Regions from separate parts of the Bacillus sp. NMTD17 genome, predicted to be linked through region 2. Evidence: riboswitches for the same ligand, from Rfam matches in the RefSeq annotation. Region 2 holds a riboswitch; each other region holds the start of a gene.
The links. Region 2 has a riboswitch for S-adenosylmethionine ahead of mtnK (S-methyl-5-thioribose kinase). Riboswitches for the same ligand answer to the same signal wherever they lie in the genome.

Region 1: linked by a shared signal. The riboswitch ahead of metK (methionine adenosyltransferase) and the one ahead of mtnK (S-methyl-5-thioribose kinase) in region 2 are both predicted to bind S-adenosylmethionine.
Region 3: linked by a shared signal. The riboswitch ahead of C6347_RS08020 (methionine biosynthesis PLP-dependent protein) and the one ahead of mtnK (S-methyl-5-thioribose kinase) in region 2 are both predicted to bind S-adenosylmethionine.
Region 4: linked by a shared signal. The riboswitch ahead of C6347_RS01175 (sugar ABC transporter substrate-binding protein) and the one ahead of mtnK (S-methyl-5-thioribose kinase) in region 2 are both predicted to bind S-adenosylmethionine.

The regions. Positions count from the first base shown of each region.
Region 1 covers NZ_PVRH01000007.1:67,724-75,919, forward strand. The annotation lists gene mnmL (tRNA modification radical SAM protein MnmL/YtqA) at 1-352, shown strand, start outside; gene mnmM (tRNA 5-(aminomethyl)-2-thiouridylate-methyltransferase MnmM) at 349-924, shown strand; gene C6347_RS17900 (tetraprenyl-beta-curcumene synthase family protein) at 1,140-2,219, opposite strand; gene C6347_RS17905 (alpha/beta hydrolase) at 2,250-3,029, opposite strand; gene C6347_RS17910 (gamma carbonic anhydrase) at 3,075-3,590, shown strand; gene asnB (asparagine synthase (glutamine-hydrolyzing)) at 3,733-5,631, opposite strand; gene metK (methionine adenosyltransferase) at 5,779-6,981, opposite strand; SAM riboswitch class I at 7,177-7,311, opposite strand; gene pckA (phosphoenolpyruvate carboxykinase (ATP)) at 7,538-8,196, shown strand, end outside.
Region 2 covers NZ_PVRH01000002.1:453,746-461,941, reverse strand. The annotation lists gene C6347_RS07445 (hypothetical protein) at 1-94, shown strand, start outside; gene C6347_RS07440 (acyltransferase family protein) at 122-1,141, opposite strand; gene C6347_RS07435 (PAS domain-containing sensor histidine kinase) at 1,434-3,629, shown strand; gene C6347_RS07430 (methylated-DNA--[protein]-cysteine S-methyltransferase) at 3,631-4,122, shown strand; gene C6347_RS19405 (hypothetical protein) at 4,214-4,348, shown strand; gene mtnA (S-methyl-5-thioribose-1-phosphate isomerase) at 4,374-5,435, opposite strand; gene mtnK (S-methyl-5-thioribose kinase) at 5,442-6,635, opposite strand; SAM riboswitch class I at 6,715-6,873, opposite strand; gene C6347_RS07415 (pyridoxal phosphate-dependent aminotransferase) at 7,037-8,196, shown strand, end outside.
Region 3 covers NZ_PVRH01000002.1:562,153-570,348, forward strand. The annotation lists gene C6347_RS08000 (MarR family winged helix-turn-helix transcriptional regulator) at 79-498, opposite strand; gene C6347_RS08005 (YhdH/YhfP family quinone oxidoreductase) at 611-1,597, shown strand; tRNA gene C6347_RS08010 (tRNA-Val) at 1,853-1,925, opposite strand; gene metC (cystathionine beta-lyase) at 2,055-3,233, opposite strand; gene C6347_RS08020 (methionine biosynthesis PLP-dependent protein) at 3,230-4,348, opposite strand; SAM riboswitch class I at 4,426-4,547, opposite strand; gene C6347_RS08025 (alpha/beta hydrolase) at 4,769-5,509, shown strand; gene C6347_RS08030 (YjcG family protein) at 5,562-6,077, shown strand; gene C6347_RS08035 (GNAT family N-acetyltransferase) at 6,084-6,518, shown strand; gene C6347_RS08040 (hypothetical protein) at 6,598-6,855, opposite strand; gene C6347_RS08045 (UvrD-helicase domain-containing protein) at 6,982-8,196, shown strand, end outside.
Region 4 covers NZ_PVRH01000001.1:237,964-246,159, reverse strand. The annotation lists gene C6347_RS01180 (sugar ABC transporter ATP-binding protein) at 1-1,030, opposite strand, end outside; gene C6347_RS01175 (sugar ABC transporter substrate-binding protein) at 1,100-2,218, opposite strand; SAM riboswitch class I at 2,387-2,496, opposite strand; gene C6347_RS01170 (DUF1565 domain-containing protein) at 2,613-4,040, opposite strand; gene C6347_RS01165 (branched-chain amino acid aminotransferase) at 4,409-5,500, shown strand; gene C6347_RS01155 (hypothetical protein) at 5,815-6,213, opposite strand; gene C6347_RS01150 (6-phospho-beta-glucosidase) at 6,331-7,659, opposite strand; gene C6347_RS01145 (PTS lactose/cellobiose transporter subunit IIA) at 7,656-7,982, opposite strand; gene celB (PTS cellobiose transporter subunit IIC) at 8,009-8,196, opposite strand, start outside.

The sequences.
Region 1 (8,196 bases), on a different contig from region 2:
GGACATGATGATGGAAACAGCAAAAGCTGTCGCAGATTTAGATGTGCAAGGAATTAAAATTCATTTACTTCACCTTTTAAAAGGAACCCCAATGGTCAAGCAATACGAAAAAGGCAAATTGGAGTTTCTAAGCCAGGAAGAATATGTTCAGCTTGTTTGTGATCAACTGGAGATCCTGCCGCCAGAAATGATTATTCACCGCATTACAGGGGATGGCCCAATTGAATTAATGGTTGGTCCGATGTGGAGTGTAAACAAGTGGGAAGTACTAAATGCCATTAATGCTGAGCTCGAAAGACGTAACAGCTACCAAGGCAAACGTTTCGTCAGATTGGAAGAAGCAGCCAAATGATTTTGAAACGCATGCTCCCTTTTAGTAAAGAGCTGTTAGAACGGGCTTGTCAAAAAGGCGACATCGTCATTGATGCAACAATGGGAAATGGCCACGATACACGCTATTTAGCTGATCTTGTAGGAAATGATGGACAAGTTTTCGCATTCGACGTACAAGAGGAAGCCCTACAGCAGACGAGAAAAAGGCTTGGCGAGGGATATCCTTACGTTCATCTGATTCACGATGGGCATGAAAAACTGGCTCATCACCTGCCAAAGGATGTTTATGGACATATTTCTGGTGCGGTGTTTAACCTTGGGTACCTGCCCGGAGGCGATAAAGCCGTCACCACTCAGGCTCATACAACCATCGAAGCCATCGAGCAGCTCCTCGACTGGCTTAAACCCGGCGGTCTGATCGTCCTTGTGATTTACCATGGACACTCCGAAGGAAAAAGAGAAAAAGAAGTACTTCTTGACTATTGCAGATCACTTCCTCATGAAGAGGCACAAGTTTTATCATATCAATACATGAATATTCAAAACGACCCGCCTTTTGTGGTCGCCATTGAAAAAAAGCTCAAATCCTAATGATCTGAGCTCAGATTATTGACAAAGGGCTAAAATGATTTTTATTTTAGCCCTTTGTCTTCTTTCAGCGTGATAGAAAACCTTTGCAGTCTAGGAAGAACGAGCACCGGAACGGAGCGAATTTGACATTCGTGAGTACCGGCGCACAGGACTGACAAAGAATGCGAGGGTTTGTCTGCGCGCTGAAGCTCAAATCCTAATGGATTTGAGCTTTTTTATGAGGATTTCATCCAAGGCATTTTCTGATAGGTCCGGTAAGCTCTTCCGTTGATATAGAAAAAGAATGATGTTTTCCCGCTTGATTTGATCAGCCGTTTTGCCAGCTTATTCATCTCTTTTTGGGCTGTCACTTTTTCATCGGACAAATAGACTGCCAGTAACCCTCTGTTAATCAATTTGTGAAAGTTTTCGTGCGGAATGCCTTTCAGCTGCTCATCCGCTTTTTCAATAAAATGCTGAAGTCTATCCATCATCTCATGATGAGAAGCATAGTAGGAGCAAAAGTTCAGATCTCCCCCAAGCCGGTCTTCTTCTTGGTCAATTAAATAATCAAGTAAAATGTGCAGACCTTGGATATAAGGGAAATAGCTTTCGTAAATTTGCTTCGCCTGCTTTTCTGTAAAATCCGGCTGCAGCGCATACGCCACAAGACAGAAAATCCCTAACGTTGATCCTGCACAAGCTGAAAATTCATACCATTCCATCTTAGGCAAATCCTTTTCATACTGGCGAAACCACGATTCTAGCCGCGGGACCCGCTCATGAGGAACGACGTGTTTATGTACTTGCAAATCACTGTAGTAATCACACAGCGTGTGTAAATATGGCTGAATGATTGGATAATGCTCAAGGCGCGTAAGCACGTCTTGACATGTGCGGACAAGCGCATGTAAATACCCATGATCCTCTTGATCATCACGGAATTGATAGTAAGGCTTGAGCTCAGCATGAATATCAAGCGCATCTCTCATCGCTTGATGCAGCATATGAAAATCTTTTGGATCCAGCGACGTGCTGCGGTCACATAGGTTATCTAAGTAATCACTGATGGTTTGATACGCCACAATGAATTCAATACACGTTTCTTTCGCCTCACCTGCTAGAAGAGATAAAATGCCTCCGCCTTCACAGTGAAAGGTTTTACTGGATATGCTCGCTAGTGCCTGCGTTCGCAGTTCTTCATTTTCAATCATTTCTGCATGAGCCCGCCACTTTTTCAGCTCCTGATGAACAAGCGGAAAAATATCTTTATACACCTTTGTCATCAGTGCAAAAGGACGCTCTGGTACTGACAAATCAATCCACCCCCAACTTAAAGCTCACCATCAAATATATTGATCTGTAAAGGCTCTTGCTGCCTTAAACACATCTTCTCTTTCCGGTTCATTAAAAATTTCGTGATACAGTTCTTCCCATTCACGGTATGATTTATTGGTTGATTCAATGCCATTGAACCATTTGATCACCCTCGTTTTATCCACGATCTTATCATCGCCCGCCTGCATTAAAAGGAGCGGAATCGATTTAAAGACATTCGTTGGCTGCATGGCCGCATCAATATTTTTGATCAGCTCTCGGTACCAGCGAACCGACACCTTTGTTACGTAAAGAGAATCATTTGAGTCTGCCTCAATCACAGCCTGATTCCGTGTGGCTAGTTCAATCGACAGCCCTGACTCGACTTTAAAGGACGGTGCCAGCACATTTAGACCTTTTGATGCAAAATCCATTAGCTTCTTCGGTTTAAATTGCAGACCTAAACAAGGTGATGATAAAATAAGGCCATCAATCTTCGTATGGGTATACTGCTTGATCCACTCAATTGAAATGAGTCCACCCATACTGTGTCCAAGTAAAAAAGTAGGAAGCCTGAATGATTTCGCATGTTCGATCCATTCATCTATTGTATCAATGTATTCCTGAAACGAGCGAATGTGGCCGCGCGCACGTGTCGATGTCCCTTGCCCAGGGAGGTCACCCATAACGACGTGATAGCCTGCATTTCGCCACATTTCGATCAGCCATTTATATCGGCCGTGATATTCACTCGCACCATGTACAATTACAATTGTACCAACTGGTCTTTCAGCATGCCAAGTCCACAAAGTAAACACCTCACAAATGTTGTATTAAGAAAGGAAGTCGAAAAAGTGATTTATCCATATCATCAGTTTACACCTGAGATTCATGAATCGGTCTTTGTCGCAGATAACGTCACCATTACTGGTGATGTCACGATTGGAGAATATTCGAGCGTGTGGTTTCAAACCGTCATCAGAGGCGATGTCGCTCCTGTGAGAATTGGAAAAAACGTCAATATTCAAGATTTATCCTGTCTGCATCAAAGTCCTGGAAAAACACTTCTTATAGAAGATGGTGCTACCATTGGACACCAAGTCACATTACATAGCTCAATCATTCGAAAAAATGCCCTCATTGGTATGGGGTCCATCATTCTCGATGGTGCAGAAATTGGCGAAGGTGCCTTTATCGGTGCAGGTAGTCTTGTCCCTCAAGGAAAGGTTATTCCAAAAGGATCACTCGCTTTTGGCCGTCCAGCCAAGGTCGTCCGTCAGTTAACAGATGAAGATATCCAAGACATGGACAGAATCCGTAGAGAATATGTAGAAAAAGGACAATACTATCGTTCCCTTTTATCCCGTTAACATCATACGTGTATCTTCACTTTATCATGTTTTTTTCAGGATATTAAGCAATAACTATGAACCGCTTGTTATTTTACCCTTTTCCACTGCTTTCTATCATGACAAAAAAGGTTTTCAGCACAAAGCTGAAAACCTTTTTTCATTAACTAAAGATGACTTCTTTCGGTTGATGATTCAACTGCTCTGGATCAATGCTGCGCTCCACATAAATGCTGTGCCAAATCATAAAGATGAGGACGGTCCAAATCTTACGGCTATGATCTGCTTTGCCAGCACAATGCTCATTTAATAAATCAAGCACATATTGCTTGTTAATGTATTCATCTGTTTGACTGTTTTTGATGATGTCTTTCGCCCAAGCATTCATCTCATTTTTCAGCCAATGACGAATTGGCACAGGGAAACCAAGCTTTTTACGGTTTAACACATGGTCAGGCACAATGCCCTCTGCTGCTTTACGCAATAAATATTTCGTTGTGCCATCTTTTGTTTTCAGCTCTTCTGGAATTTTAGAAGCCGCTTCAAAAACGACCTTATCAAGGAATGGAACACGAAGCTCAAGAGAATTCGCCATCGTCATCTTGTCTGCTTTCAGTAAGATGTCTCCGCGCATCCACGTATGAATATCAACATATTGCATTTTGTTAATATCACTGTAGCCTGCGCTTTCCTCGAAGTATGTCTTCGTTACGTCACGATACGTGATGCTTGGATCATAATGTTTTAAGAGATTTTTCTTCACTGGCTCTTCAAAGATTTTCGCATTACCGATATAACGTTCCTCTAATGGCGTACAGCCGCGAACGATAAAGCTCTTCCCTTTCATTCCTTCTGGCATTAATCGCGCCAGACGAAGAAGAAGCTTTTTCAGCATAGATGGTACAGATTCAAATGGTTTAAGAGAAAGAGGCTCACGGTAAATATTATATCCGCCGAACAGCTCGTCCGCTCCCTCACCTGAAAGAACAACCGTCACTTGTTTCTTCGCTTCTTTTGCCACAAAATACAATGGAATCGCCGCCGGATCAGCTAAAGGATCGTCTAAATGCCAGACAATCTTCGGAAGCTCGTTCATATATTCCTCTGGAGAAATGACGGCACTGAAGTTTTGTAAGCCTAGCTTATCAGCTGTTTCCTTCGCGACATCGACTTCACTAAAGCCATCCTGCTGGAAGCCAACAGAGAATGTCTTCAGCTCAGGGTGTAATTCCTTTGCGACAGACACGATGAAGGAAGAATCAATACCACCTGATAGGAATGAACCAACAGGTACATCACTTCTCATGTGAACTTTCACAGAATCATAGATTGCATCGCGTACTTCTTCTATTAATTTCTCTTCTTGTGTTTGTTCAGGCTTGAATTGAACCTTCCAGTATGTCTTAAATTCGATCTCCTGTCCTGGGCGTAAAATAAACTGATGACCAGGCTCAACTTTGTGCACCTTTTGATCAAGTGTATTTGGCTCAGGAACGAACTGGAACGACATGTACTGCTGCAATGAAGTCTCATCAAATAAGATGTTCTCGTTCACAGCCATCAAGCTTTTGCGTTCAGACGCAAAGTACACTTGCTCATCCATTTGTGTAAAATAAAGCGGTTTGATGCCAAAAGGATCTCTCGCGCCATATAATTGCTGCGCTTCTTTATCCCAAATTAAAAATGCAAACATGCCGCGAAGTTTAGAAGCCGCCTCTTCTTTATAATGACGGTATGTGGCAAGCAGTACTTCCGTATCAGAATCTGTGCTGAACGTATAGCCCTTTTTCACAAGCTCTTCCTTCAGCTCCACATAGTTATAAATTTCTCCGTTGAAAATAATCCAATACTTTTCATCTTCATAAGAAAGCGGCTGCTTTCCGTGCTCAACATCTATAATACTTAAACGTCTAAATCCAAATCCTACATGCTCGTCATGAAAGTAACCCTCATCATCGGGACCACGGTGAACGATGAGACGATTCATTTGTTTAATTAACTCTTCCTGCTCAGTAGTTTCGGACAATGGACGGTGATTAAATACACCAACAAACCCACACATATTATTGCCTCCACGTTATGTTATTTCTTAAAAGTAGACCTATAATTAGACAGTATTTTGTCCGATTTTGTTTCACATTTTTTCACTTTTTGTAGAATTTTTTTAATCAAAAGGAAAACCGCTTAAAATAAGCGGTTTTCTATGTTGTTATTGTCCTAATGCTTCTTTACGAAGCGTATCGGCTTTATCCGTTTTTTCCCACGGAAGATCTAAATCATGACGGCCGAAATGTCCGTATGCAGCTGTTTGTTTATAGATCGGACGACGCAGGTCAAGCATTTTAATAATGCCAGCTGGACGAAGATCAAAGTTCGCACGAACCACTTCAATTAATTTTTCTTCAGAAGCTTTTCCTGTTCCGAATGTATCAATTGAAATCGATACAGGCTGTGCAACACCAATTGCATAAGCAAGTTGTACTTCACAAGAATCTGCAAGACCGGCAGCTACGATGTTTTTCGCTACGTAACGAGCGGCGTATGCCGCAGAACGGTCAACCTTTGTTGCGTCCTTCCCAGAGAAAGCACCGCCGCCATGACGAGCGTACCCGCCATACGTATCAACGATGATTTTACGTCCAGTTAAACCAGCATCTCCTTGAGGTCCACCGATGACGAAACGGCCTGTTGGGTTAATAAAGTATTTTGTCTCTTCGTCAATGAGTTCGCTTGGAACCACAGGGCGGATGACATGCTCTTTTAAGTCGCTTTGAATTTGTTCAAGCGTCACTTCTGGTGCATGCTGCGTAGAAATAACCACTGTGTCAATACGAACAGGTTTATTTTGCTCATCATATTCTACTGTTACTTGTGTTTTTCCGTCTGGACGAAGATAGGCAAGTGTTTGATCCTTGCGCACTTCTGTTAAACGCAGAGATAATTTATGCGCTAGTGAAATCGGCAGCGGCATGAGCTCTTCGGTTTCGTTGTTGGCAAAACCAAACATCAATCCTTGGTCACCTGCACCGATCGCATCAATTTCTTCTTCAGTCATTGTTCCTTCACGTGCTTCAAGCGCTTTGTCTACACCTTGCGCAATATCAGCAGACTGTTCATCAATGGATGTGAGCACTGCACATGTTTCCGCATCAAAACCATATTTCGCACGTGTGTAGCCAATTTCCTTAATCGTGTCACGCACCGTCTTTGGAATATCGACATAAGTAGACGTTGTAATTTCACCGCTTACTAATACGAGACCCGTTGTAACAGAAGTTTCACAGGCAACACGTGCATTTGGATCTTTCTTTAAAATTTCATCCAAAATGCTGTCTGAAATTTGATCACAGATTTTATCCGGATGTCCTTCTGTTACTGATTCTGAAGTAAATAAACGACGATTTTGACTCATAATGGCTATTTCCTCCTGTACAAGACCACATCATCCCAAGATGAGGCCTCCAATATGATACGGAACTCGTTCCCTCTTATATTTGAAAACGTTTCTATTAGAGATGTTATTGGCAATTTGTTCATATGATATCCCAAAAATAAAAAAACCATTTCCTTCATTGCGAGGAAAGGGTCTGAGATCGCATGCCTTTCACTCTTATCGCTCAAGGTGTTCTTGTACCTTGCATCAGGTTAGCACCTTGGTTTCTCAGCATATTCATGCCTTTTTCACAAGAAACCGGTTGCTGGGCTTCATCGGGCCTGTCCCTCCACCAACTCGGGATAAGAGTATCCGTTCAATAAGATATCTTATCTCAAACCCTTGCATCATGTCAATGCTTCATCAGAATTATCTCCCCTCTTTTTTACCTCACCCTTAGCATCACCAAAAAGCATATTTTCATAGCAGAAATGAAAAAACACACACAAAAATATTTAAATAGTATAGACTATTATTATCAATGTGTTATACTAATCGAAACAAACAAATTCAACGGTAAAGGAAGGGTTTTTTTATGAACTCAGTGGATTTAAAAGAAGATTTGCAGTCATTGTTCTCATTAGAAAATACGCACCAAAATTTATCTGTTCCGAAACTTGTTGAAAAGATTTTGGCACGTGATGAAGGCGTCTTAACATCAACAGGAGCTGTCCGCGCTACAACTGGTGCCTACACAGGACGTTCGCCTAAAGATAAATTTATCGTCAAAGAAGAAAGCTCTGAACATAAAATTGATTGGGGTCAAGTCAACCAGCCGATCTCTAAAGAAGCATTTGACCGTTTATATACAAAGGTTGTGTCATACTTAAAAGAACGTGATGAACTATTCGTCTTTGAAGGATTTGCCGGCGCTGATGAAAGATACCGTATGCCAATTACAGTGGTAAACGAATTTGCATGGCACAATCTCTTTGCAAAGCAGCTGTTCATCAGACCTGACGGATCCACACCTTCTTCAAACGAAAAACCGTTCACCATCTTATCTGCACCGCACTTTAAAGCAGATCCTGAAACAGATGGCACAAACTCTGAAACGTTTATTATCGTTTCTTTTGAAAAACGCACCATTCTGATCGGTGGTACAGAATATGCAGGAGAGATGAAAAAGTCCATTTTCTCTGTCATGAATTACCTGCTTCCTGAGCAAGATATTTTATCCATGCACTGCTCAGC
Region 2 (8,196 bases):
GCTTGGAGATATCAACAGCAGCAAATGGATTGATACTCTTGTAAAACCTAAGAAAGATGCTGAATGTCACAATGGACACATGGATGAAAAATAGAAAAAACGATCCTCGCGGGATCGTTTTTTATTTGATATAACTGCCTTGCCTGCCGGTGATTGTACGCAAAAGATTGTTCATTTTGAGCTCAATCACTGGCTGTGCAACGTTTTTAACAAAGGTGCTAGACAGGGTAAAGGTTAACAGAATGGTCAGCAGCAATAACATCAGTACACTTGCTGCATTCAGGGCCCAGTCGTCAAACCAAGTCGTTCTAAGCAGCTTGATCACAAAGCCATGTAGTAAATACACATATAACGTTCTTGTGCCCCATTTTGTAAAGAAGAAACGGCGTGTTGGCACTAATGCAAAGAAGCTGAATGTAGCGCCAAATGCAAGCATGTACCATGCCATTCGTTTCATTGCCGCAATCAATCCCTCATCTCCAAGAGAAGCATATGACTGTGATCCAAATAAGAAGGAATAATCAAATTCATAGAAATAGCAAAATAAAAATACAGCCATTAATACAAGAAGTGCTGCCAGCTTTCCTTTGCTTGTACGGATGAATTCAAAATGCTGCTTTTTTAAATAGAAGCCAGCTAAAAACATCGGCAAAAACACAAACGTACGCGATAAGCTGAGCGTATTGCTGATGCTGTCCACGTAACCGACAAGTAACGCAATCGACAAACTGACGATCATCGCCCAGTGAAACGGAAGTTTAGAAAAAGGAATGAGCAGCAAATTCCAAAAAAATAAACTAATTAAAAACCATAAAGACCATTGCGGATCAATTGGATTTAAATTGGCCATGCTTTGATCCTGCAAGAGATAATAGTAAACTGAATAGATCACCTGAAAAATTAAATATGGGATGATCAGCTTAACGGCGACTTTTTTCATAAAACCTGGCTTTCTAAAGCCTTTTGCAAAGAAGCCGGAAACCAAGATAAAGGCGGGCATATGAAAAGTATAAATAAACTTGTATAAATAGAGCATCCAATCATTATCATGAATGAATGATCGTAACAAATGACCAAAAACAACTAGAAAAATCAGAAGAAATTTCGCATTATCAAAATAACTATCTCGTGAAGATGCCATAACATCACCTTTCCTGCTTGATTTCAAACATAAATGTCTCTGTGCACTGTTCCCGTATTTGCCCCATTTTAAAATACATTTTGGCTCATTTCGCTATTTGATGTGAAATTGTAGAACGGTTGTAAAAGAAGCGTAAGAAAAGAGAATCGCAGTTCGATCCTGTCATCCAAATGAAATAAATGAGACAGTCTTCGTGTAAAAAGTTATTTTTTTTTATGAGTCGAATGAAGGAACAATGAAAATATTGTAGAAATATTGTAGAGGAATGAGGCTGGAAAAGGAGTGTAAGAGAATGACTGAAACGCTCGATGGCGCAGAAGATATCAGAAAATTAGAAAAAGAGAACGAATATTTGCGAACAGAGTTGATGCAGCAAAAGAGGCTGTTAAATAAGACGTTAGATGCCATTTTCATATTTGATCAGCACCTCAATATTATCCAAGCCAACGAAGCGACATGCAGGCTTGTACAGACATCGAAAGAAGACCTCCTCAATAAATCCGTTCTAGATTTCCTATACGGCATCCCGAAAGACAAAATTGAATGCTCCCTTGATTTATTTTTTCGAAAAGGAAAGTTAAGAAGAGAAATCTCCATTCAGCTTGAAAACGGGGAAACAAAATACATTGAATTTGTCGCAGAGCATGACGTCGTGAATCAGCAATATATCGTGGTCATGCGAGATATTTCCTCAAAGAAAATACTAGAACGAGAACGCTCCATGAATGAGCAGCTGTTCAAAGATTTGTTTGACCGAGCCATTGACGGGATGGTCATTTTTGATCAGGATGGCTGCATGATCGACGCCAATCACTCTTTTTGTCAGAGCTTTGAGCTGCAAAAGACCGATTTAACCGATCGTTATTTAAATGAATTTGTCGAAGATGAAAATCTTCCAGCCTTGCAGCACCTTTTAACGTCACTTAAAGAAACAGGGAAAGCCAAGGGAGAGCTTCCCGTTACCCTTCAATCTGGCCAGCAAAAATTATTCGAGCTCACCATTACATCAAATGTCATGAGCGGTTTTTATATGTCCATCATGCGGGATATTACAGAAAAAAGGTTAATGGAAGAAAAGCTGTTAAAAAGTGAGGAACGCTTTAGAGAAATTTTCGAAAATGCAATGGATGCGATCATCATATGGGCAGATGATGGAGAGATTGTGAGAGCCAATGAATCAGCCTGCCGAATTTTTGAATTGCCTATGCACTCACTGATTGGCAAGAAACTCACAGACTTTCTCGTGAAATCTGATCAGAGATATAGGCCGACTAGAAGACGTTATATTCGGAATCATGAAATAAGGGAAGAGCTGTTGTTCAGAATGGCAAATGGTCAGTTTAAAGAGCTCGAGTTTACATCAAAGCATGCGGTATTAGAAGGACAGCACTTAACCATTTTACGTAATGTGAGTGATCGAAAAAGAATGGAAGAGGAGCTGCGCGAAAGTGAGCTCAAATTCCGTAAAGTATTTAATGGATCAATGGACGGCATTGTTCTTTTTGATAACCAGTACCGCATTATCGAAGTCAATCCATCCGCAAGCGAGCTGCTCGGATTGAAAGACGATCATTTAACGGAAATGAACCTTTTCCATATCCTTGCGCCTTATCAAATTGAACATTTGGCACAGCCTGCTCAGGCGATGTCGTTAGATGAAATGGACAATGAAGTTCCGTTTGTGCTGAACCATCCAGATCAGCGTATATTGGAATTCTCTTTTAAACGCAACATTATTCATAATATGAATTTGGCGATCTTTAGAGATGTGACAGAGCGGAAGGAATTAGAAGAGCGGGTGAGAAAATCAGATACCCTTCATGTGGTGGGAGAGCTTGCCGCTGGAATTGCGCATGAAATTAGAAACCCGATGACAGCATTAAAAGGCTTCATTCAGCTGTTAAAAGGGAATATAGAAGGGGAGTATTCGCTCTATTTCAATGTCATCACATCTGAGCTGAAAAGAATTGAATCCATCATCACCGAATTTTTGATTTTAGCGAAACCGCAAGCCATCGTATATGAAGAAAAAAATGTGGTGCAAATTATGAAAGACACGATGGATCTTTTGCACGCACAGGCGAACCTCGGCAACGTTCAAATGCATCTCAATGTGTTGGATGAGATTCCGCTCATTTATTGTGAACAAAACCAATTAAAACAGGTCTTTATTAACATTTTAAAAAATGCAATTGAAGTCATGCCGAGAAAAGGAAATGTCTATGTGAGCATTCAGCGGAAGGGCGAAGAGCATATTGTCATTTCACTGCGGGATGAAGGCTGCGGAATGGCAGAGGACAAGCTCAAGCGTCTAGGGGAACCATTTTATACGACAAAAGAAAGAGGAACTGGACTTGGCTTAATGGTTAGTTATAAAATTATTGAAGAGCATCAAGGAACGATTGAGGTAGAAAGTGAGGAAGGGGTAGGAACCGTCTTCCATCTCACGCTTCCACTGAGGCAGAAGAAACAAGAAGGAGAGCACTAACGTGTATTATACCGTCTATCACGCACCAATTGGGGCATTATACATACTAGAAAAAGACGATGCCATCATCGAGGTGATGTTTGATGATGAGCCATTTTTAGTAAAAAAGCAGAAAGCCGATCTAAAAGAAGAAGAAACGCCTGTATTACAAGAAGCGAAAAAGCAGCTAGATGAATATTTCAAGGGAGAGCGCCAAGTATTCGATCTCCCGCTCAAGCAAAAGGGATCTCCGTTTCAAGAGCAGGTGTGGGAAGCACTTTCGACTATTCCATATGGTGAATCAAAAAGCTATGCAGACATTGCAGAAGCGATTGGCAACCCAAAAGCTGTAAGAGCGATTGGACAAGCGAACAGACGCAATGCATTACCTATTTTTATTCCCTGTCACAGAGTGATTGGAAAAGACCGCTCTCTGACGGGCTATGCAGGAACAAAAACAGACATGAAAGCGGTCCTGCTAGAATTAGAAGGTATCCCATTTGTTCAAAAATAAATCGATTGACCTGTTCCAAATGTTTGTCAAGCGACATATCCTTTTATTAAGCTAAAAAAGTTGGTTGAGGGAAAAAGGAGGGCGCTAGGGAATGTTTTGGGGCAAAAAAAATAAAATGTATGCCGTCACATCACTATGTGTCAAAATGAACGTTTTGACAGAAGAACAGAAAAAAGAAATCTTAGCAAAAACGAGTGAAATAAAAAAGCGCGGTGCTCTTAAATAATAAGTACACGGCGCTTTTTTTATGATCAGAGTGAGATGTTTTCAGCGAACAGAGTATCAATCTCTTCTGTATAGTTCGATGTGATAATCCCTTTCTCTGTAATGATACCTGAAATGAGATGGTGAGGAGTGACATCAAAGGCGGGATTGAATACCTGAACATCAGGCGGTGCAATTTGGACGCCGTTTAATTCCTTTACTTCCAGCGGATCGCGCTCTTCAATTGGAATATCTGCCCCGTCTTGGGTTGATACATCAAAGGTGGAAAGCGGTGCAGCTATAAAAAACGGAATTTGAAAATGCTTAGCTAAAATGGCGAGACTTAACGTTCCAATCTTATTCGCCGTATCTCCATTACGGGCAATACGATCAGCTCCGACAATGACAGCAGAAATTTTCTTTTCTTTCATCGTATGGGCTGCCATGTTATCTGTGATGAGCGTCACATCTACGCCGCCTTGCATGAGTTCCCATGTTGTCAGCCTAGCCCCTTGAAGAACAGGGCGTGTTTCACAGGCATAAATGTGAAGATCGAGATTTTTCTTTTTGGCTAAATAAAATGGAGCAAGGGCTGTTCCGTACCGGCTTGTGGCGATGGAGCCTGCATTGCAAATGGTCATAATACGATCACCCGATTTAAAGAGCTGGAGTGCATTTTGACCGATTTGTCTGCATGTTTCTTCATCTTCAATTTGAATTTGAATGGCTTCATGGACAAGGTCTGTTTTGGCTGCATTGACCGAAGCTGCACGCTCAATGCGCTGCAATAATCGCTCTAAAGCCCAGGCTAAATTCACAGCGGTTGGACGAGCACTGTTTAAATATTCTTTTATCTGAATGACTTCTTGTTTAAAAACATCAATTTCTTCTGTCTCAATGTCTTGGGCACTGAGCGCCAGTCCAAAAGCTGCTGTAATGCCAATGGCAGGTGCTCCCCGCACTTTTAACGTGACAATGGCATCATACACGTCTTCTTTTGTATATAAATGCTCAAACTCAGTTTCGGCCGGTAATTTTTGCTGATTCAAAATGTTAATATGGTTTTCTTCCCATTCGACAGAACGGGGGACTTCAAATTCTTTAGACAAAACCCGTCACTCCTTTACAGATTGATGGAATAATGCGACGAGGTCAGACGCTGCTTCCACTGCATGATATTGTTTGATCATTGTTTTTCCGAGCGTTAGTGCTGCTTTTTTCTGCTGAATCCTTCTAGATGGTGATGGAATCGCATCGAGATCAGCGGCATGAGCAAGGCCGATTGTTCGGCGGACAAGCTCACAGCCCGCAAAGCCTGCCGCTTCTTTTAAAATACGGTCAAAGGTTGTTGCTAAAAAACTGTCAGATACACTAAATGCTTCAATGCTGTCTTCTTTCCAAGCTTTTGCGAACACTTCTTTGAATGTCGCCCATACATTGATGACATGGTCAAAAAGGTGCTGCTGATCGTGTTCATTCTCACGAGACAAAGCATTGAGGAACAGGTTAGCGATAAAGTGGCCAATATCGAATCCAAAGGGACCGTAAAAGGCGAATTCTGGATCAATGATTTTTGTTTCCGTCTCATTTGCAAAAATACTGCCTGTATGAAGATCTCCATGAACGAGTGTTTCAGCAGATGTCAGGAAAATACGCTTCAGTTCGGCTGCTTTGGCCTGCACTTCAAGATCTGCCCAAAGCGCTTCGGCAGCTTCTCTTAATTCTTCTTCGAAATCATTTGTGCCGCTATCAAAGAAAGGATCTGTGAAGACGAGTTTTTCAGTAATGTCACAAAGGTCCGGATTCGTAAATTGCTTCACAAATTGTTTTTTGATTTTAGGATTTGTGGCAAAGTCAGAAGTGTAAAAAAGTGTTTTTCCTAAAAATTCTCCTACATGATCGGATAAATGCGGATATTGTTTTCCGGCAATTAGCCCTTTTCTGACGATTTCCAGGTGTGATAGATCCTCCATTGCCGTCACAGCAAGAGCTGTATCTGAATAATAGACTGCAGGTACAAGGTGCGGCGTATATTCTGACTGCTTGATCAGGGCAGCACTTTCAATTCTCGCACGGTCTAATGTAAGCGGCCAGCTCTCTCCGACCACCTTGGCATAGGGCAGGGCCTGTTTGATGATCAATCCTTTTTCTTGTTTGTGATCAAAAATATGAAAGACGTAATTTAAATTCCCGTCACCGATTTCCGTACATGTCAAATGACTGCTTTCTTGGATCAAGCCAAGTCTAATTGCGAGTGCAACTGCCGAGCTTTCTGTTAATTCTTCATATGATGCCGTAAGTGTAACCAATTGCTATCCCTCCAAATCATATAAAAAAGCCTCTTTCTCCTGAGAGAAAGAGGCTTGATGGCGTGTATGCTCAAAGCCTCTCTTATCTCTCAGCACATACGTCTGATGGAATTAGCACCGTGCCCTATAAGACAATTGTCTTGGCGCTTACTTGCTGCGCCCCACTTCACAGTGGTATTAACGGTCGGTTGCTGTTGGGGTCAAAAGGCCAAATCCCTCGCCCAACTCTCGATAAGAGAAATCAATATGTAATTATTTCGTGTCTGTTTGCATTTCTTAATTCAAGATATTATCAGAGCTGCGCTTCACATGTCAATCTTTTTTCAAAATTGCTTTACAATTCATAAAACAATCCATTACAGTGTTTGTATTGTTACGTAACTTGAATAGAAGGTGAAGAAATGGAATTCCAGCAATCAGATGTATTGAAACAATTACCGAAACAATTTTTTGCGTCTCTTGTCCAAAAGGTGCAGAAAAAGATGCAGGAAGGGGCAGATATCATTAATTTAGGGCAGGGAAATCCTGATCAGCCAACCCCTTCGCATATTGTAAAAGCCATGCAGGAAGCGGTATTAAAACCTGAAAATCATCAATACTCGTCATTCCGCGGAACAGCGAAATTAAAAAAGGCTGCCGCCGCCTTTTATGAAAGAGAATATGGTGTCACGCTTGATCCGATGAAGGAGATTGCGATTTTATTTGGCGGGAAAGCGGGACTTGTTGAGCTGCCGCAATGCCTGCTGAATCCTGGAGATACACTCCTTGTCCCAGACCCTGGTTACCCTGATTATTGGTCAGGTGCCGTGCTTGCTGGAGCTCAGATGGTGACGATGCCGCTTCTTGAACAAAATGATTTTTTACCTGACTATGATCGATTGCCTGAGAATGATAAGAAAAAAGCAAAGTTGATGTATTTAAATTATCCTAACAATCCGACAGGTGCCACGGCAAGTCGTGCATTTTTTGAAGAAACCGTTACGTTTGCGAAAGATCACAAACTCTGTGTTGTCCATGATTTTGCCTATGGCGGCATTGGGTTTGATGGGAAAAAGCCGATCAGCTTTTTGCAAACAGATGGAGCGAAAGAGACGGGTATTGAAATTTACACATTATCTAAAACGTATAATATGGCCGGCTGGAGAGTAGGTTTTGCAGCAGGAAATCCGTCTGTTATTGAAGCGATCGAGCTTTATCAGGATCATCTGTTTGTCTCACTGTTTAAAGCAACTCAAGATGCAGCAGCGGAAGCCCTATTAAGCGACCAAACGTGCGTACAGGTGCAAAATGATCGATATGAGAAAAGGCGAAATGTGTGGATTGCTGCCTGCAAGGACATTGGCTGGGAGGTCACAGCACCAAAAGGGTCATTTTTTGCTTGGCTAAAGGTGCCAGAAGGATATACATCTGAATCTTTTTCTGACGTATTATTAGAGAAAGCACATGTTGTTGTGGCTCCGGGGAATGGGTTTGGTACTCACGGTGAAGGGTATGTGAGAGTTGGGCTTTTAACAAGTGAGGAGCGGTTACAAGAAGCCGCTCGGCGTATCGCTGCCTTGAA
Region 3 (8,196 bases), 110 kb from region 2:
AAGAAACTGAAAAAAGCTCCTGTAAAGGAGCCTTGTGATAGTTATCGATTTAATATGGAACTTGTTTATAAAAGTACATCATTGAAAATTATTTATAATTGTACTTAATGCTTTCTTTAGTACAACCTTATCATCATTTGACAAGTTTTGAAGCGCTGTCTCGTTCAGTTCAATTGTTGCTGCTTCAACTTGATCTCTAATGACTAAAGATTTTTGAGTAGCCTCTACTAAAATATTTCTTCGATTGTTTGGATCTATTGTGCGTTCAATTAAGTCAGCTTTTTGCATTTTATCTAAAATTCCAGAAACTGTTGAGGCTTCTAAATATACAAGTTCTCCAATTTGTTTAGGAGATAACTGACCCTCTCTCCACAGACAGTTCAACACACCATATTGAGCGGGTGTCAAATCACATTCCTCTAAAAGTTTACTAAAGTACTTGAACACTTTATTTTGACTAACACTTAGTAAAAAATTTATGCACTCTAATAATTCCATTTTATCTCCCCCACATTGACTTTACCTATAATATCATGGTAGTTTTTTAATTGAAATACTTTTGCACCAGAAATATTTTGTTGTAATATATTTTTAGAGAGGAAGATAAACAATGGATTCATTTAAAGCGATTCTAGTTACAGAAAAAAATGATCAAGTTAGTTATGATCTTCAAAATGTAAGTGTTAATGATTTATCTGAAGGAGAAATATTAATTAAAGTAGCATATTCTTCAATCAATTATAAAGATATGCTGGCTGTTCAAAAAAATGGAGGTGTTATTCGTAACTATCCAATGATTCCTGGAATTGATCTAAGTGGGACTATCGTTCATACAACAGATAATCGTTTCGTAGAGGGTCAACAAGTGATTGTCACAGGTTTCGCTATGGGCATGAGCCACACTGGAGGTTTTTCTGAATATGCTAGAGTACCTGCGGATTGGATTGTTCCTTTGCCAAATAACTTGACTTTAAAAGAAGCAATGATTTTTGGAACAGCAGGCTTTACCGCAGCTCTTTCTATCATGGCTTTACAGGAAAATGGTATGAGTACGAAAAATCAACCTAATATACTCGTTACAGGGTCAACTGGTGGAGTTGGTAGCATTGCTATACAATTATTATCTAAAATTGGGTACAACAATATTTTTGCTTTAGTGCGTAAAGATCATCAAGTTGATATAGCAAAATCTTTAGGAGCAGCTGATGTCATTTTTGCAAACGAGTTAGGAGAGCTAAAAAAACCATTAAACAAGCAAAAATTTGACTTCGTCTTAGATACCGTAGGAGGAGATGTGGCTTCTGTGATCATTCCTCAAATTTCTTATGGTGGAAGCATGAGCATGTGCGGGAATGCAGGCGGAATTAAATTAACAACAACTGTGTTACCTTTTATTCTAAGAGGGATCAACCTTCTAGGGATCGATTCTGTAAATGTACCAATCAATAAACGCAAAGTCATTTGGAACGAGATAGCAAACGAATGGAATATCTCCCAAACGACCCTAGTCAATGAGATTACTCTCAATACGTTACCTGAAAAAATTGAAGCCATTAAAAATGGTCAACATTTAGGAAGAACCATTATTAAATATTAAGATAAACGAACTTTATTTATTTAAATTACACCAGACAAATATTGAATGTATTGATGCAGATACCCCATCCCAAACAGGTGGGGTACATCTATTCAAAAAAGAGCAGGACATGCTAGTGCTAAAATACCCTCAGATATTTATAATCATGTCACAAACAAATTAGAATTTAACACCGCAGAACACTTTAATCGTTTTAACCTAAAAAAACAACCTGCAAAAAACAAAAAAACCCTTGCTAGGCAAGGGTTTAAACGATGATTCCGACTGGGCTCGAACCAGCGACCTCTACCCTGTCAAGGTAGCGCTCTCCCAGCTGAGCTACGGAATCGGGTTATGTATCAGTTCTGGGCTTTCTGTTACTGACAGTCTCTATTATATAACCATCATGATTCGTCGTCAATGGTTTTATTCAAAAAAGGTCAAAAAGCCGGCAGCCGGACCGGCTTTTTTCTCTCCTTTATGATTGGTTGACAAGAACAGGCTTTAGTTGGTCTAGTGCTTGTTTGAAGTCGCGTTTGAGGTCTTCTCCGTTTTCGACCCCTACACTTAATCGAAGCAGGCCATCTGTAATCCCTCTTTTTTCTCTTTCTTCTTTTGGCATAGCGGCATGTGACATTTTGGCTGGGTATGACAGAATGGATTCGACGGCGCCAAGGCTGACGGCGAATACTGGTAATGTGACAGCATCCACCAATTCTTTGACAGCTGCTTGGTTTTCTAATTCAAATGAAAGAACAGCTCCTGCTCCGCTTGCTTGCTTTCGCTGAATGTCCGCCCCTGGATGGTCATCTAAGCCTGGATAGTACACTTTTTTCACCGCAGGATGCTCTTTGAGAAATGAGGCCAGTTCGAAGGCCGTTTGGCTTGCTTTTTCTAATCTGACCTGAAGGGTTTTTAACCCTCTTAACACAAGCCAGCAATCCTGCACGCCAAGCACCGCACCGAAGGAGTTTTGCAGCGAATAGAGTTCTTCTCCCAGCTTCTCGTCTTTCACGACAGCTAAGCCTGACAGTACATCACTGTGACCGCTCAAAAATTTCGTTGCGCTGTGCAGGACTACGTCAACGCCAAGATCCAGCGGACGCTGAAGAGCAGGCGTTAAAAATGTATTATCTAAGAATGTCAGACAGTCATGTTCTTTGGCAAGCTGGACGACGCTCCCAATATCCGTAATACCTAGAGTCGGGTTTGACGGTGTTTCCATGTAAATGACTTTTGTATTCGATTGAATGCCTCTTTTGACTTCATTCAAATCCGTCATGTCCACAAAGGTATGCTCGATGCCAAATCGCGAAAGAACTTGGGTGATCATTCGAAATGTACCACCGTACACATCTCTTGTGACAAGGACATGATCTCCCTTTGATAATAGTAGAAAAGCAGTTGAAATGGCTGCCATGCCTGATGCAAAAGCAAGCCCTCTTGTTCCTCCTTCTAGCGCCGCAATCGTATCCTCTAACGCTTGACGTGTAGGAGTCCCCGATCTTGAGTAGTCATATTGACCAAATTCATCGAAGCTGCTTTGATGGAATGTGGATGCATGCTGAATTGGCACACTGACTGCACCTGTTGAACGATCTGTTTTAAACGCATTATGAACGAGTTGGGTTTCGAGTGTCCAATCGTGTGTGGTCATTTGGCGTGTACCTCCTCTCTTACTTGTGATAGTGCCTGTTTCAGGTCTGCTTTCAGGTCATCTACGTGCTCAATGCCAACGGAGAAACGGAGCAGTTTGTTACAAACGCCATTTGCAATGCGAATCTCCTCTGGGATATCCATATGCGTTTGCGTTGCAGGATACGTAATAAAGCTTTCGATTCCGCCAAGACTTTCAGCAAAACAGATCGTTTTCAGCTGCTTCAAAAATGGATTGACCCAGTCCTCCTTGGCTACACGGAATGACAGCATTCCTCCCTTGCCTGGGTAAAGGACATCTTGAATTTCTGGCTGTTTCTTTAAAAACTCTGCCAGCTCCTTCGCATTTGCCTCGTGCTGGCGCATTCTAAGAGCCAGTGTTTTCATTCCTCTCATTAAAAGCCATGAGTCAAACGGAGATAAAACGGCTCCAATTGCGTTTTGATGCTGGAACATGTCTTCAGACAGCTGCTCTCCTTTTGTCACCACAAGACCGGCAAGGACGTCATTGTGTCCGCCTAAATATTTGGTTGCGCTATGGATGACAATGTCCGCTCCAAGTGTAATCGGCTTTTGCAAAACGGGTGTGTAAAAGGTGTTATCGACAATGACCAAAGCGCCATATTCTTTTGCAATCTTTGCTATTTTTTGAATATCTGCTTCCTGCATAAGTGGATTTGTCGGCGTTTCAATAAAGACCGCTTTTGTGTTTGGCGTGATTTTAGAACGTAAACAGTCTTCATCTGAAAAATCATCGTAAAGAAACCGTAAGCCGTACTTTTTCCATTCGTTTTCAAACAAACGGTATGTACCGCCATATAGGTCTGATGAGACGATGAGTTCATCTCCGCTTTCAAATAATGCCATGATCGTTTGGATCGCAGCCATTCCCGAACTGAAGGCAAAGCCGGCCGTCCCTTCTTCGAGTGAAGCAATCGCATCCTCTACAAGCTGCCTTGTTGGGTTTTTCGTTCGAATGTAATCAAATCCGGTTGATTCCCCTATGCCTCTATGTCTGTATGCTGTTGAAAGATAAACGGGGGGACTGACCGTGCCAGTCGCCTCTTCGCTGCGGTTTCCAATTTGCGCTAATGTCGTTTCCACATGTTCTGTCATTTGACACCATCCTAAGTAAAATCTGATTTCAAAACAGAAAACCCCTTCTTCATAAGAAGAAGGGGTTTAATCGCTTCCTCTTATCTTCCAAGCAAAAAAGCTGCTTGCTGGATTTAGCACCTTGGTACATCACATGAAGTGATGCATACCGGTTGCTGAGGTTTCAAAGGGCCAGTCCCTCCACCTCTCACGATAAGAATGTGTTGTCTGTCTGTTCTAATTCTTAATACTGTAACGCATTAAATCTCATTTTTCAAGAGGAATCGGACCAATTAATTAAAATTTTCTGTATTTTATAACAGATTCGATGTCAACTGAATGGATTGCATGTTAGCATATAGGAACAACGCTGTTTTTCATGTTACAATGAATGGAAACGTTTCACTTTGTGATGAAATTGGTTAGCTGGAGGAATGGATTATGGTGAAGAAAACAGGCATTATTCAAGAAGAAACCTTACATTCAAAAGAACTTGGGGCGGATATGACCCTTTTGATCTATTTGCCAGTCAATTACTCCCCCCTTTATACATATCATGTCATCATTGCCCAAGATGGTCATGATTATTTCCGCTTAGGCAAAATAGGCAGACAGGCGGAAGAATTGATGCAAAACAAAGAAATGGAACGCTCGATTATCATTGGTGTCCCTTATGAAAATGTCTCGGAAAGACGGAATACGTATCATCCAGATGGCACAAAGTTTGAAGCGTATAAACGCTTTTTAGCAAATGAACTTGTCCCTTATATTGATACGCACTATCCAACCTATCAAATTGGCTCAGGACGCACGTTTATTGGTGATTCGCTAGGTGCTACGATTTCCCTTATGACAGCGATTGATTATCCTTCTTTATTTGGCGGGCTGATTTTGCAGTCTCCTTACGTTGATGATTCAGTCCTAGAAGCCGTTAAACAGTCGACAGCCCTTTCCCCTTATGCCATTATCCATCAAATTGGGCTGGAAGAAACGGCTGTGAAAACGACAGATGGCCAAGTGCTTGATTTTATTCAGCCGAATGAAGATTTAAAGGCGCTTCTTGAACAGTCAGGTGCGGATTATTTATTTGAGACATTCGAAGGGGATCATAAATGGACGTTTTGGCAGCCGCTCATTGCGCCTTCGTTAAAAAAAATGCTCCCATATTCGTTAATCAACTGAATTTTGTTATAATAAACAATAATAAATACTTTCTTATTCAGGAGGGAACATGATGAAATACGGAGTTGTTATATTTCCATCAAAAAAATTGCAAGATATTGCGAACTCTTACCGGAAGCGTTATGATCCGAACTATGCACTTATACCGCCTCATTTAACATTAAGAACACCTTTTGAATTAACGGATCTAGAAGCGGCTGAGGTCGTCTCAACGTTAAGAGAGTATGCAAAAAATGCTTCTCCTATTACGTTACGTATTAAAAAATTCAGTTCATTCGCTCCTGTAAACAACGTCATTTATATGAAAGTAGAACCGAACGAGGAAATCATGGCGCTCAATGAAAGGTTGTACGCAGATCCACTTGCTGGCACACCTGAATATGCTTTTGTTCCGCATGTGACAGTAGCTCAAAAACTATCAGATGATGAGCATTCAGACGTACTTGGTACATTAAAGCTGAGAAAAATTGACCATGAAGAAACCGTGGATCGCTTCCACCTTTTATATCAGTTAGAGAACGGATCTTGGACCGTCTATGAAACATTTATTTTAGGAGAAGAGGGTTAAAGACATTTGAAAACAGTCATCGCAACAGCACAAACACAACGAGAAGATGCATACTACGTTCGAAAAGAAGTGTTCGTCAAAGAACAAGAAGTCCCGTTAGAGATTGAAATAGATGAACTAGAGGACGAGGCCATTCATTTTGTCATTTATAATGATGAAATGAAGCCTCAAGCAGCCGCTAGACTGCGGATCATTGAAGGGCCAAAGGCAAAGCTGGAACGAATTTGTGTGTTAAAAGAGGCGCGCGCTTTCGGCCTTGGCCACAAACTATTAGAAGCGCTGGAAACAGAAGCCATTGCTAATGGAGCGAAGGAAGCGGTTATGCACGCACAAGTCCAAGCTCTTCCTTTCTACGAAAAGAAAGGCTACAAAGCCGTTTCTGAACCGTTTGAAGAAGCAGGGATCACACATGTCAAAATGACAAAAACACTATCTGTTTGACCAAAAGAAAAAGCCAGAGCATCCATGATGCCCTGGCTTTTCTTTATCATCGTTCGTCAAGGGAAGAAAGCGTAATCATTTATATATACGCATTAATATGAACGCCTTTGCCTTCTTCCATAAACATATCTCGTACAAAACGTTCCCGCTTTTTTTGCTGTACTTTCGTTTCTGCTTCTGTCACTAAGTCCTCTTTTTTCTCCAGCTCTCTGTATACCTTGTCATGAAAGGTGCGAGTAACCTTTGTTACTTTCGCGTAGTCTTCTTTATCCTGAGGAGCAGGACGATTGATATATTGAAAATACAGATCCGGCTGAATCGGGGCTATATATCCCATCAAGAACGCCTCCTTTGCTTCTCTTCTACTCTACTATTCCCTAATTATGACTGTTTGAAACACGTCTCATTTGATATGATTAGATGTGTTTCTTTTTAAGATTGATTAACTATTGGAGGACTAGCTTTGAAATGCGCACGACGACATGATCGAACGATCTCATTACATACGTATTCGAGAGAACATTATCAATTCCTCCATGACGAGGGAAAAAAAGGGCACTTATCCTGCCCATATTGCGGACAACCAGTCTTTTTCAGATTAAATATACATGAAGAACCTGCCTTTATTCATAAACATATGACGCAGCAAGAGATGTGTGAACAAGCAGAAGAACAAGAAGATCAGAAAAAAAATGCAGAGCAAGAGGAAAGTGCTTCCTATAAAGAACTTGGGGGCTTCCGTTTTCCAACAGGTAAACAGATCATCTCGCAAACGAATGAATCATATGACTGGCAGGAACCAAGGTCGATTCAATTTAGCGATGCGTTACATTTAGAAGAGAATGAACAAGCACATACCATCGAGCTCTTTCCGCATATTACCTTTAGCACACCGCAGCTTCAAGCTGTCACACATAAAGAAGGTCCAATGCTGGTGCTGGCTGGCGCTGGCAGCGGAAAAACAAGAGTCTTGACAGCTAGAGCGGCATATCTCATGTCACATCATCATATTCCTGCTCACCATATCTTACTCGTGACTTTCACCACAAAAGCCAGCAGTGAAATGAAAGAAAGACTGCGCAAGCAATACCAGCTTCACCCATCACAAGCAAGTCAAGTGGTGACAGGCACCTTCCACAGTCTTTTTTATAAAATGCTGCTTCATGACGATGCAAGCAAATGGAACGGCCAGCACCTGATCAAGTTTGACTGGCAGAAGGAACAGTACATTCGGAAAGCCATCATAAATGAAGGACTTGATGAAAAAGACTACCCTACCGATCAAGTACTGCAATCGATCGGCTTTTGGAAAAATGCTTTTTTACCAGGCGAGCTTCCTGATTTGAAGGATGAAAAGGAAAAACACATGTGGACGATCTATCAATCTTATGAACAGCAAAAACGAGACAATCAGCAATTTGACTTTGATGACATGGCAATCGCCTGCTTGCACATGCTGACAGAACAGCCTGAACTGCTGAAACGATATCAAGAACGGTTCAAGTATATTTTAGTGGATGAATTTCAGGATATTAATCCAGTTCAATATCAATTGATTCAGCTTTTAGCTGGAGAATATGAGCAGCTATTTTGTGTAGGTGATGATGATCAAGCCATTTATGCCTTTAGGGGCAGCAATCCTGCTTTCATTCTTGAATTCAAACGGGACTATCCTTCG
Region 4 (8,196 bases), on a different contig from region 2:
CCCCTTCCTTTCTACGTTCTTCCGGCACAAGGGCCATTCCAGCTCTCACGGCTTGATGAGGCGATGTGATGCGAACGGTTTGACCATGAAGCTGCACAGTTCCCGTCTTTTTTTCTGAGGCGCCGAAAAGGGCTTTACACAATTCCGTTTTTCCAGCACCGACAAGGCCTGCAATTCCGAGAATTTCTCCCTTTTTCACGTGAAGATGAATGTTGCGTAATTTATGCTGGTCGTTTAGCTGCTTCACTTCAAGCACAATAGGTGCATCCTTCAAAGGTGTACGGAGCGGGAATTGCTCCTCTAATGGCGCACCTAGCATTTCTTCAATAATCTGCTGCGGATTTGTATCTTGAACGAGGTGTTTTGCGACATCGGTTCCATTTCGCATCACTGTCAGTTCATCACAGATGGTGAAAATTTCAGGCATGCGATGGGAGATAAACACAATGCCCGTTCCATTCTGTTTCAGCCGATCAATCATTGAGAATAACTTGCTTGTTTCTGTATGACTAAGAGGGGCCGTTGGTTCATCTAAGATTAAAATGCTGCATTTAATCGAAACGGCCTTGGCAATGAGCACCATCTGTTTTTCTGCAAGGGTCAGATCACTCACAAGGCGTTTTGTGGAGATGTCGATGTCCATTTCTTTTAATAGTTGAGCTGCCTTACGGTGCAGCTCTTTCCAGCCGACAAATGTTTTTTTCTCAATCTGATGCATCATCATATTCTCACCAACACTTAAGTAGGGAACTAGCGCCGTATCCACTTCTTGATGGACCGTCTGCACACCATATGAGGCCGCATTCTTTGGGGTTTGAATGGATGCCGCCTGACCATTGATATGGATGCTTCCTTCATAGTGCGAATGAGCGCCAGAAAGAACTTTCATTAACGTGGACTTCCCAGCACCATTCGCTCCAATCAGCGCATGAACCGTCCCTTTTTTTAATGTAAAATTCACTTGATCTAACGCTTTTACTCCTGGGAATTCAATCGAAATATGTTTCATACAAACAAGCGGCGAAGTCATAGGTGTCCTCCTTCTCATGATCATCATCTGAAAAACGAAACACTCTCTATGGAAGAGAGTGCACGTCGTTTATTTTGTATAATGCTTCTTCAAGGTCTTCATCCAATCTTCTTCAAAAGCAGTCGATGAGCCGAACCCCTTCACTTCGTCTGCAAGATTGACCATATTGATGGCTTTTCCTGCTTGTTGAAGCTGATTTTGCGAGATGAGAGAGGCCTCAAGGTCATAGGAAGATGGCGTTTTCTCACTCGCTATTTTCTTCGCAAGAATTCTCACGTCAACAGCGCCGATGAGCTTCGGATCAACCGCTGCTGTGTACTTCCATGGACTTTCTTTCGCTGTCATTTCTTGAAGATCAGCATTTGACACATCAATCCCGTAAATCTTCACTTCTGTTCTTCCTGCTTCCTTTAGCGCTCTTGCTGCGCCAATGGCAAAGGCATCCCACGTGGCAAAAATAGCGTCAAGTTTACCCTTTGGATATTTATTCAGCATGGCTGCTACTGCATTTTGCGTTTGAACAGACGTATCAGAGGAAGCAATGCCAAAGCGGTCAAGTTCCTTGATCCCTTTGTGTTGGTTGAGCGTTTCTTGATAGACCTTGTTTCGTCTCACCATTGGCGGGAACCCATCTACCCAGAGGTATGCAATATTTGCTTTTTCTTTAAAATCAGATACGAGTGCGTCTAATGATTTTTTCGCTAATTGTTCGTCATCTTGAGACGTCACTGTGACCCCTTTGATGTCCTTCAGCTTAGGATTCGAATCAAACGCTACGACTGGAATGCCCTTCGCTGTAATCTTTTTCACGTCAGCGACGGTCGCCTCGTCGTCCCCATGAGAGATGATAAAGCCATCATAATTTTCTTCCAGCGCCTGAGAGATCGCATCATGGAATTTCGCTGTATCTCCATTTGCGGTGTAGACATCTACCGTAAAGCCAAGCGCTTCACCTTCTGCCTTCGTCCCAGCTAAAAACTGCGCTGTATGATCATCTCCTCCGATTTTACGGATGACTTTAATTTTTGCTCCCTGTCCCTTTGCAAATCGCTTCGGTACATTGTCAAAGGAGACCTTTTCGTTCGCATTTGCCTTTGAGCCTGCACTTGATCCAGTGCCGCAGCCCGTTAATAGGATCGTCAATACCATTAATAATATAAGACATGATGTAAAATGCTTACGCTTCATTGCTGTTCCTCCTCAAGTTGTTTTTATTTTTCACATCGGAAAACTAGGTAAAACAGTGGGAAAACGCCAGTAAACTGTTCTTTCATTTGAAAAAGAGACGAAAAAAAGCCTCTCCTGGAAGAGAGGCTTGATCACCGTTGCATGAAACATGTATCGGGAAGTCTTCCTCTCTTATCTGTCAAAGCTGTAACAGCTTTGCAGGAATTAGCACCAATTTCTATAGTAGAAACGGTTGCCGGGCGTCATAGGGCCAGTCCCTCTGCCTCTCTTGATAAGAGATCCGTTATGAAATTTTGTTTTAGTTAAAATGTCTTCTTTACTTTAATGTGATGTCACATCAATGTCAATGATTTTTTTGAAAATTTAAAACAATGCGTTTGTGGTTCAGACATGCTTAACTTCCGATGATTTTCTTAGCAGGTGATGATTTCTTCAGGCGAAAGTCATATTTTTTCTCATTCACAAATTGTGGATTGAGGTGTGCTGATCCTTTATCTTGGCCGCTTTTCAAGAGATACGTTTTGTAGCCTTCCATCCATTTCCCACGCCATACCCACTGTGATGCCTTTGCACCTTTTCGGTCGTCATACACGTTCTTCTGGAAGGTATTCTTTTGATTCACTCCATAAAGATTCACGACTAAGTAATGCGAGGCACTCGCTGTCATAATATTATTCGTGATTCGATTGTTCACGGCTTGATATTGCATCAACAATTGACCGCCTTCTAAGCCGGCTGTGTCATTTTTGTACAAAATATTATGTGAGATCGTCGTATTTGTTGTTCCGCCTCGCTTTTTATCATAGCCGCCAATTGAAATACCTGTATAACGGTTCAAATACACTTGATTGTGTTCGATGCGAATGCGATCTGCCATTTTTCCTTTATGTTCACTTGTGACTTCAATCCCCAGGTCATTGTGATGTGTGATGTTATGATCAATCACAATGTCCTTCCCGCCATCAACATAAATTCCGCCAGCGGAGATGTCTTTGCCATAGGCTGGATTCCCTGCACTCGTAATCTCATATACTTTGTTTTTAGATACGACACCATTTCTAACTTGATCGTACTTTTTAGAAGGTGCTACGTTCTCAAAACCAATTAAATCAATGCCTATATTATCTGTGTGGCGAACCGTGTTATGTGTCACACGGAACTTGTTGACGTTCCCATTTAGCACAAGCGCTTCACTGAAGCCAAGCTTTAATTTTTCAACAGTGTTTCCTTTGATTTCAATGTCTTCAATGGCCGCAGGAGCTTTTGTTCCATAGACCGCAATACCGTGTGCATTCCCATTTTTGTGTTTCGTCTGAATGTCATACACTCGGTTGTTGAGCAGTTTGACGCCTTTGCCGCTTCCTTTGATGAAAATACCGACTGGTGTCACATCTTCCTTATTCGTCTTGAGATGTCCCACCGTCAGACCTTTGAGGGTGATGTAGCTTTTTTGATCGATCGTGACAAGACCGCCATCTGCTTGATTTCCTTTAAGAGAAGCCCCGCTAATGACAGGTTTTTCTTTTCCGTAAGCTTGAAAGATAACGGGTGCTTTCTTTGTACCTGAATGGCGGACAATCAATTTCTCTTTGTATGTGCCGCCTCTCATGTAAATGGTTGCCCCGGCTTTCGCCATACTTGCCGCTTTTTTCAGCGTGCGAAAAGGTTTTTGCTTCGTTCCCGGGTTTTTGTCGTTTCCGTTTGGCGCCACGTAATAGGCTGTGCTTTGCTTAGCGCCAGCCTCCTCTGTCATCGCTTGACAGCCGAAGCTGATCACGGTCATGAATAAAATAAGTAAAATGCCTAGTATCGCTCGTTTCATCTTGTTGTTTGCTCCTTTCACTTCTCTTCTTCCTTTATCGGTTAAAAAAAAGAGGATTAAAATATGAGAATGCCCCTTGCAATGTACTAGTCAAAAGGTGTATGGTTGAAAGAATATCTTACAGGAAAATCATCCGCTTTTAAATTGTCAGATTAATCAGTTAATAATGCATTTGGATTTTATTTCTTTATTAAAAAGGGGTGACATGAGGCAGACTGATGGCAGAGAGAAGGAAAGCGCTTTAACAGATTTTTCTTATCTGAATTCCAGAAAAGCTATTGCTTATATTTTGTGAAGGTATAGAATAGAATCATAATTATTTCATATTATTAGAATTTTCAAATAATCAAACAGCAAGGAGATTTACGATGCCAAAACAACCCATCCGCGTTGAACTTAGTTCAACAAAAAAACCAAAACCTCAATCTGATCAACTTGAATTCGGAAAAATCTTCACAGATCACATGTTTGTGATGGATTATTCCATTGATCAAGGCTGGTACGATCCCAGAATTATACCTTATCAGGCCATTCCAATGGACCCAGCTTCGATGGTCTACCATTATGGGCAATCTGTTTTTGAAGGCTTAAAAGCTTATGTTTCTGAGGATCAGAAAATTCTCTTATTCCGTCCGGAAAAGAACATGGAACGCTTAAACAGATCCAATGACCGCCTGTGTATCCCGCAAATTGATACAGAAACGGTTTTAGAGGGCTTAAATGAACTCATTCGCATTGATAAGGATTGGGTACCTGATGCAGAGGGCACTTCCTTGTATATCCGTCCATTCATTATTTCCACTGAGCCGTATTTAGGCGTTGCGCCGTCAAGCACGTATAAGCTGCTGATTATCTTATCTCCAGTGGGATCTTACTATAAAGAAGGCATCCACCCGGTCAAAATTGCAGTTGAAAACGAATTTGTCCGTGCCGTTAAGGGCGGGACAGGAAATGCCAAAACAGCTGGAAACTACGCCTCAAGCCTCAAGGCACAGCAAGTCGCTGAAACCAAAGGCTTTTCACAGGTTCTTTGGCTTGATGGAGTCGAGAAAAAGTACATTGAAGAAGTCGGGAGTATGAATATCTTCTTTAAAATCAAAGGAGAAATCGTGACGCCTGAATTGAACGGCAGCATTTTAGAAGGCATCACCCGTAACTCTGTACTTGAGCTGTTAAAACATTGGGGTATTCCAGTGACAGAGCGTAAAATTTCGATTGATGAGTTAATTGAAGCACATCAATCAGGTGAGCTTGAAGAAATCTTTGGAACTGGAACGGCGGCCGTCATCTCTCCTGTCGGGGAATTAATTTATCACGATCAGCCATATGTAATTCAAGATGGTCAAACAGGTGAAGTATCGAAGAAATTGTACGAAGCCATTACTGGTATTCAAAAAGGAACACAGCCAGATATCTTCGGCTGGACAGTAGAAGTCGACTCGGTCGTCAAACAGACTTAAGCATGTAAAAGAACCTTTCAGTCATGAAGGGTTCTTTTTTTGTTTATTTACCCCTCCAATATACCTTATAATGGTAATCATACGTATAAGGAGTGATGGTATGTTTTTTACTTATCTACTAGCGTTCTTTGGTATTTGTATCGGATCGATGATCATAGCTACAGGTTTCGACGATTCACCGTTCCTCACCCGGTTTCTATTTAAGTTTCTCGGAATTTCTATCTTTGTTCTTTCTATTACTTTTGTGAAGGTTAGACGAAGGAGGTTACGCAACAAAAAGGCGAAATAGACTCAGATGTCCAGTCAGCCTTCCATCAAATTGTGCACCAAAACAAGACCGATACCCCCACAATCGCCCCTGCATATATCCACTGTTTCCTTTTTATGCTCCGCTTTCTTTCGATCAGTAAAAAGATCTCTGGTAAAAAGACGATGATGATTTCTAGGATAAAGACAAGGTGATAAACAAGCGGCATGGGCTGGAAATCAAAGTCTCTTTCATCTCCACCAATCGTTGCGAAATACATCAACAGGTTGGTCACTGGAATGGTAAAACAAACGAGCAGGCGGAGAACATAAATCCACACATACTGTCTATGACGAATAAGACCAATAAATGAAGCAATGATGCCATACAAAAACAAGACCACTGTGCCGTAACTCATCAGTGGTTGAACGATAAAGCCGTAAAGCATTAAACCAATTGCAACCATATTCAAACCGTCCTTTCTTTGAAGCCATACATGCTGTTTTTTCTATCATACACTTCTTTCTTGAATTCCCATATGGGGCAATGATAAAAAACGACCCCATAAAGGGGCCACTTTGTTTTACGCTTTGACTGATTTGAAGAATTGCGGTAAATATTCACGATGCGCTTCGAGCATTTCATCTAAAATTTGCTTTGCAATTTCATCAGATGGGACAAGCGGATTAATCGTCATCGCCACAAGAGCCGTCTCGTAATCTCCTGTTACAGCCGCTTCTGCTGCCACACGCTCGAATGATTTGATTTGTTGAACGAGCCCTCTCACAGCTACAGGCAGATCGCCCGTCGCAATTGGTTTTGGTCCGTCCTTCGTAATGATACAGTTCACTTCAACCGCTGATTCAGCCGGAATGCTGGCAATCGCCCCTCTGTTCACTGTATTGACAGGTTGGATGTCATGCTTATCATTATAGATGGAGCTGATTAAGTTACATGCCGCATCACTGTAATATGCCCCGCCTCTTTTTTCGAGCTGCGGTGGTTTAATCGATAAATCAGGATTTTTATAGAGCTCAAATAATTCTTGCTCAACCTGCTGTACAACCTCTGCTCTTGTTCCTTTTTCTTGGGCTGCTTTTTGCTCTTCTTCCAGCATATCTTTTGTTTTATAGTAATAGCGATGATACGGACATGGGATCACCCCTAAGCCTTTTACAAAAGAAGGTTCCCAGTTTTTCGCTTCAATGTTCTTCATAGACCACTGACTATTCGGATTTCCCAATTCATCGAGCACTTGATCCTTGATGCTGACCCCGTCTAAATACACGTCTAACCCATAGACCATGTGATTGAGGCCCGCAAACTGTACCTCGATCCGCTCAACATCTACATCAAGCGCCTTGGCAATCCCCATTTTCATCCCAATGGGTACATTGCATAGACCGACTACTTTTTTTAGATTCGTGTAGCGCAGCACAGCTTCTGTGACCATGCCCGCCGGATTTGTAAAGTTCACAAGCCATGCATCTGGACAAAGTTCTTCCATATCCTTCACGATATCTAGAATGACTGGGATGGTTCGAAGTCCTTTAAATAAACCGCCTGGTCCGTTCGTTTCCTGACCGATGACGCCGTATTTGAGCGGGATTCTCTCATCTTTTGCCCGTGCTTCCAGCAGTCCTACACGAAATTGTGTCGTCACGAAATCTGCGTCCTTCAGGGCTTCCCGGCGGTCAAGCGTCAGGTGTACCTCAATCGGCAGACCCGCTTTTTCAACCATGCGTTTCGCGAGAGCGCCCACGATGTTTAACTTTTCCTGACCCGCTTCAATATCCACTAGCCATAATTCCTTTACAGGCAATTCATGATATCGTTTGATAAACCCTTCGACAAGCTCAGGCGTATAGCTCGATCCCCCGCCTATTGTGACAATTTTGATTCCATCTTTCATGAATTGACACCTCCGAGTTGCTTCATTTTTTCATGGAGCTCGATGATTTCCGCCGCGAGTTCCTTGACGGTCATTGCGTTCATGAGATGATCCTGTGCATGGATCATTAAGAGACTGATGTCGGTCTTTTCTCCTCTAATTTCTCCTTGGATCAGCTCTGTTTGTGCGTGATGCGCCTCATTTAACGCGTCTTGTGCTTCCTGCAATTTTTGCTTCGCCTCATCAAAATTTCCTTGCTTTGCACATGTAATGGCCTCCATCGCGGAGCTTCTGCCATTCCCGCCGTGTAAGATGAGTTGAAACACAATTTGTTCCATTTCCATCGGCCGCATCCCCCTTGTTTCCTCTATTACATGCTGACGACATTTTCATCAGTTGATGCTTTTGTTTCTAGCTCACTTTCTTCTTTTAATTTCTGCTTATCCCACATTCTAAAGAATGGGTAGTATAAAGCGAATGACAACGCCAGGTTAATCAGCTGCATGACAGCACCAGAGATTTTGCCTCCTGTGGCGAGATAGCCTGAAATGATGGGCG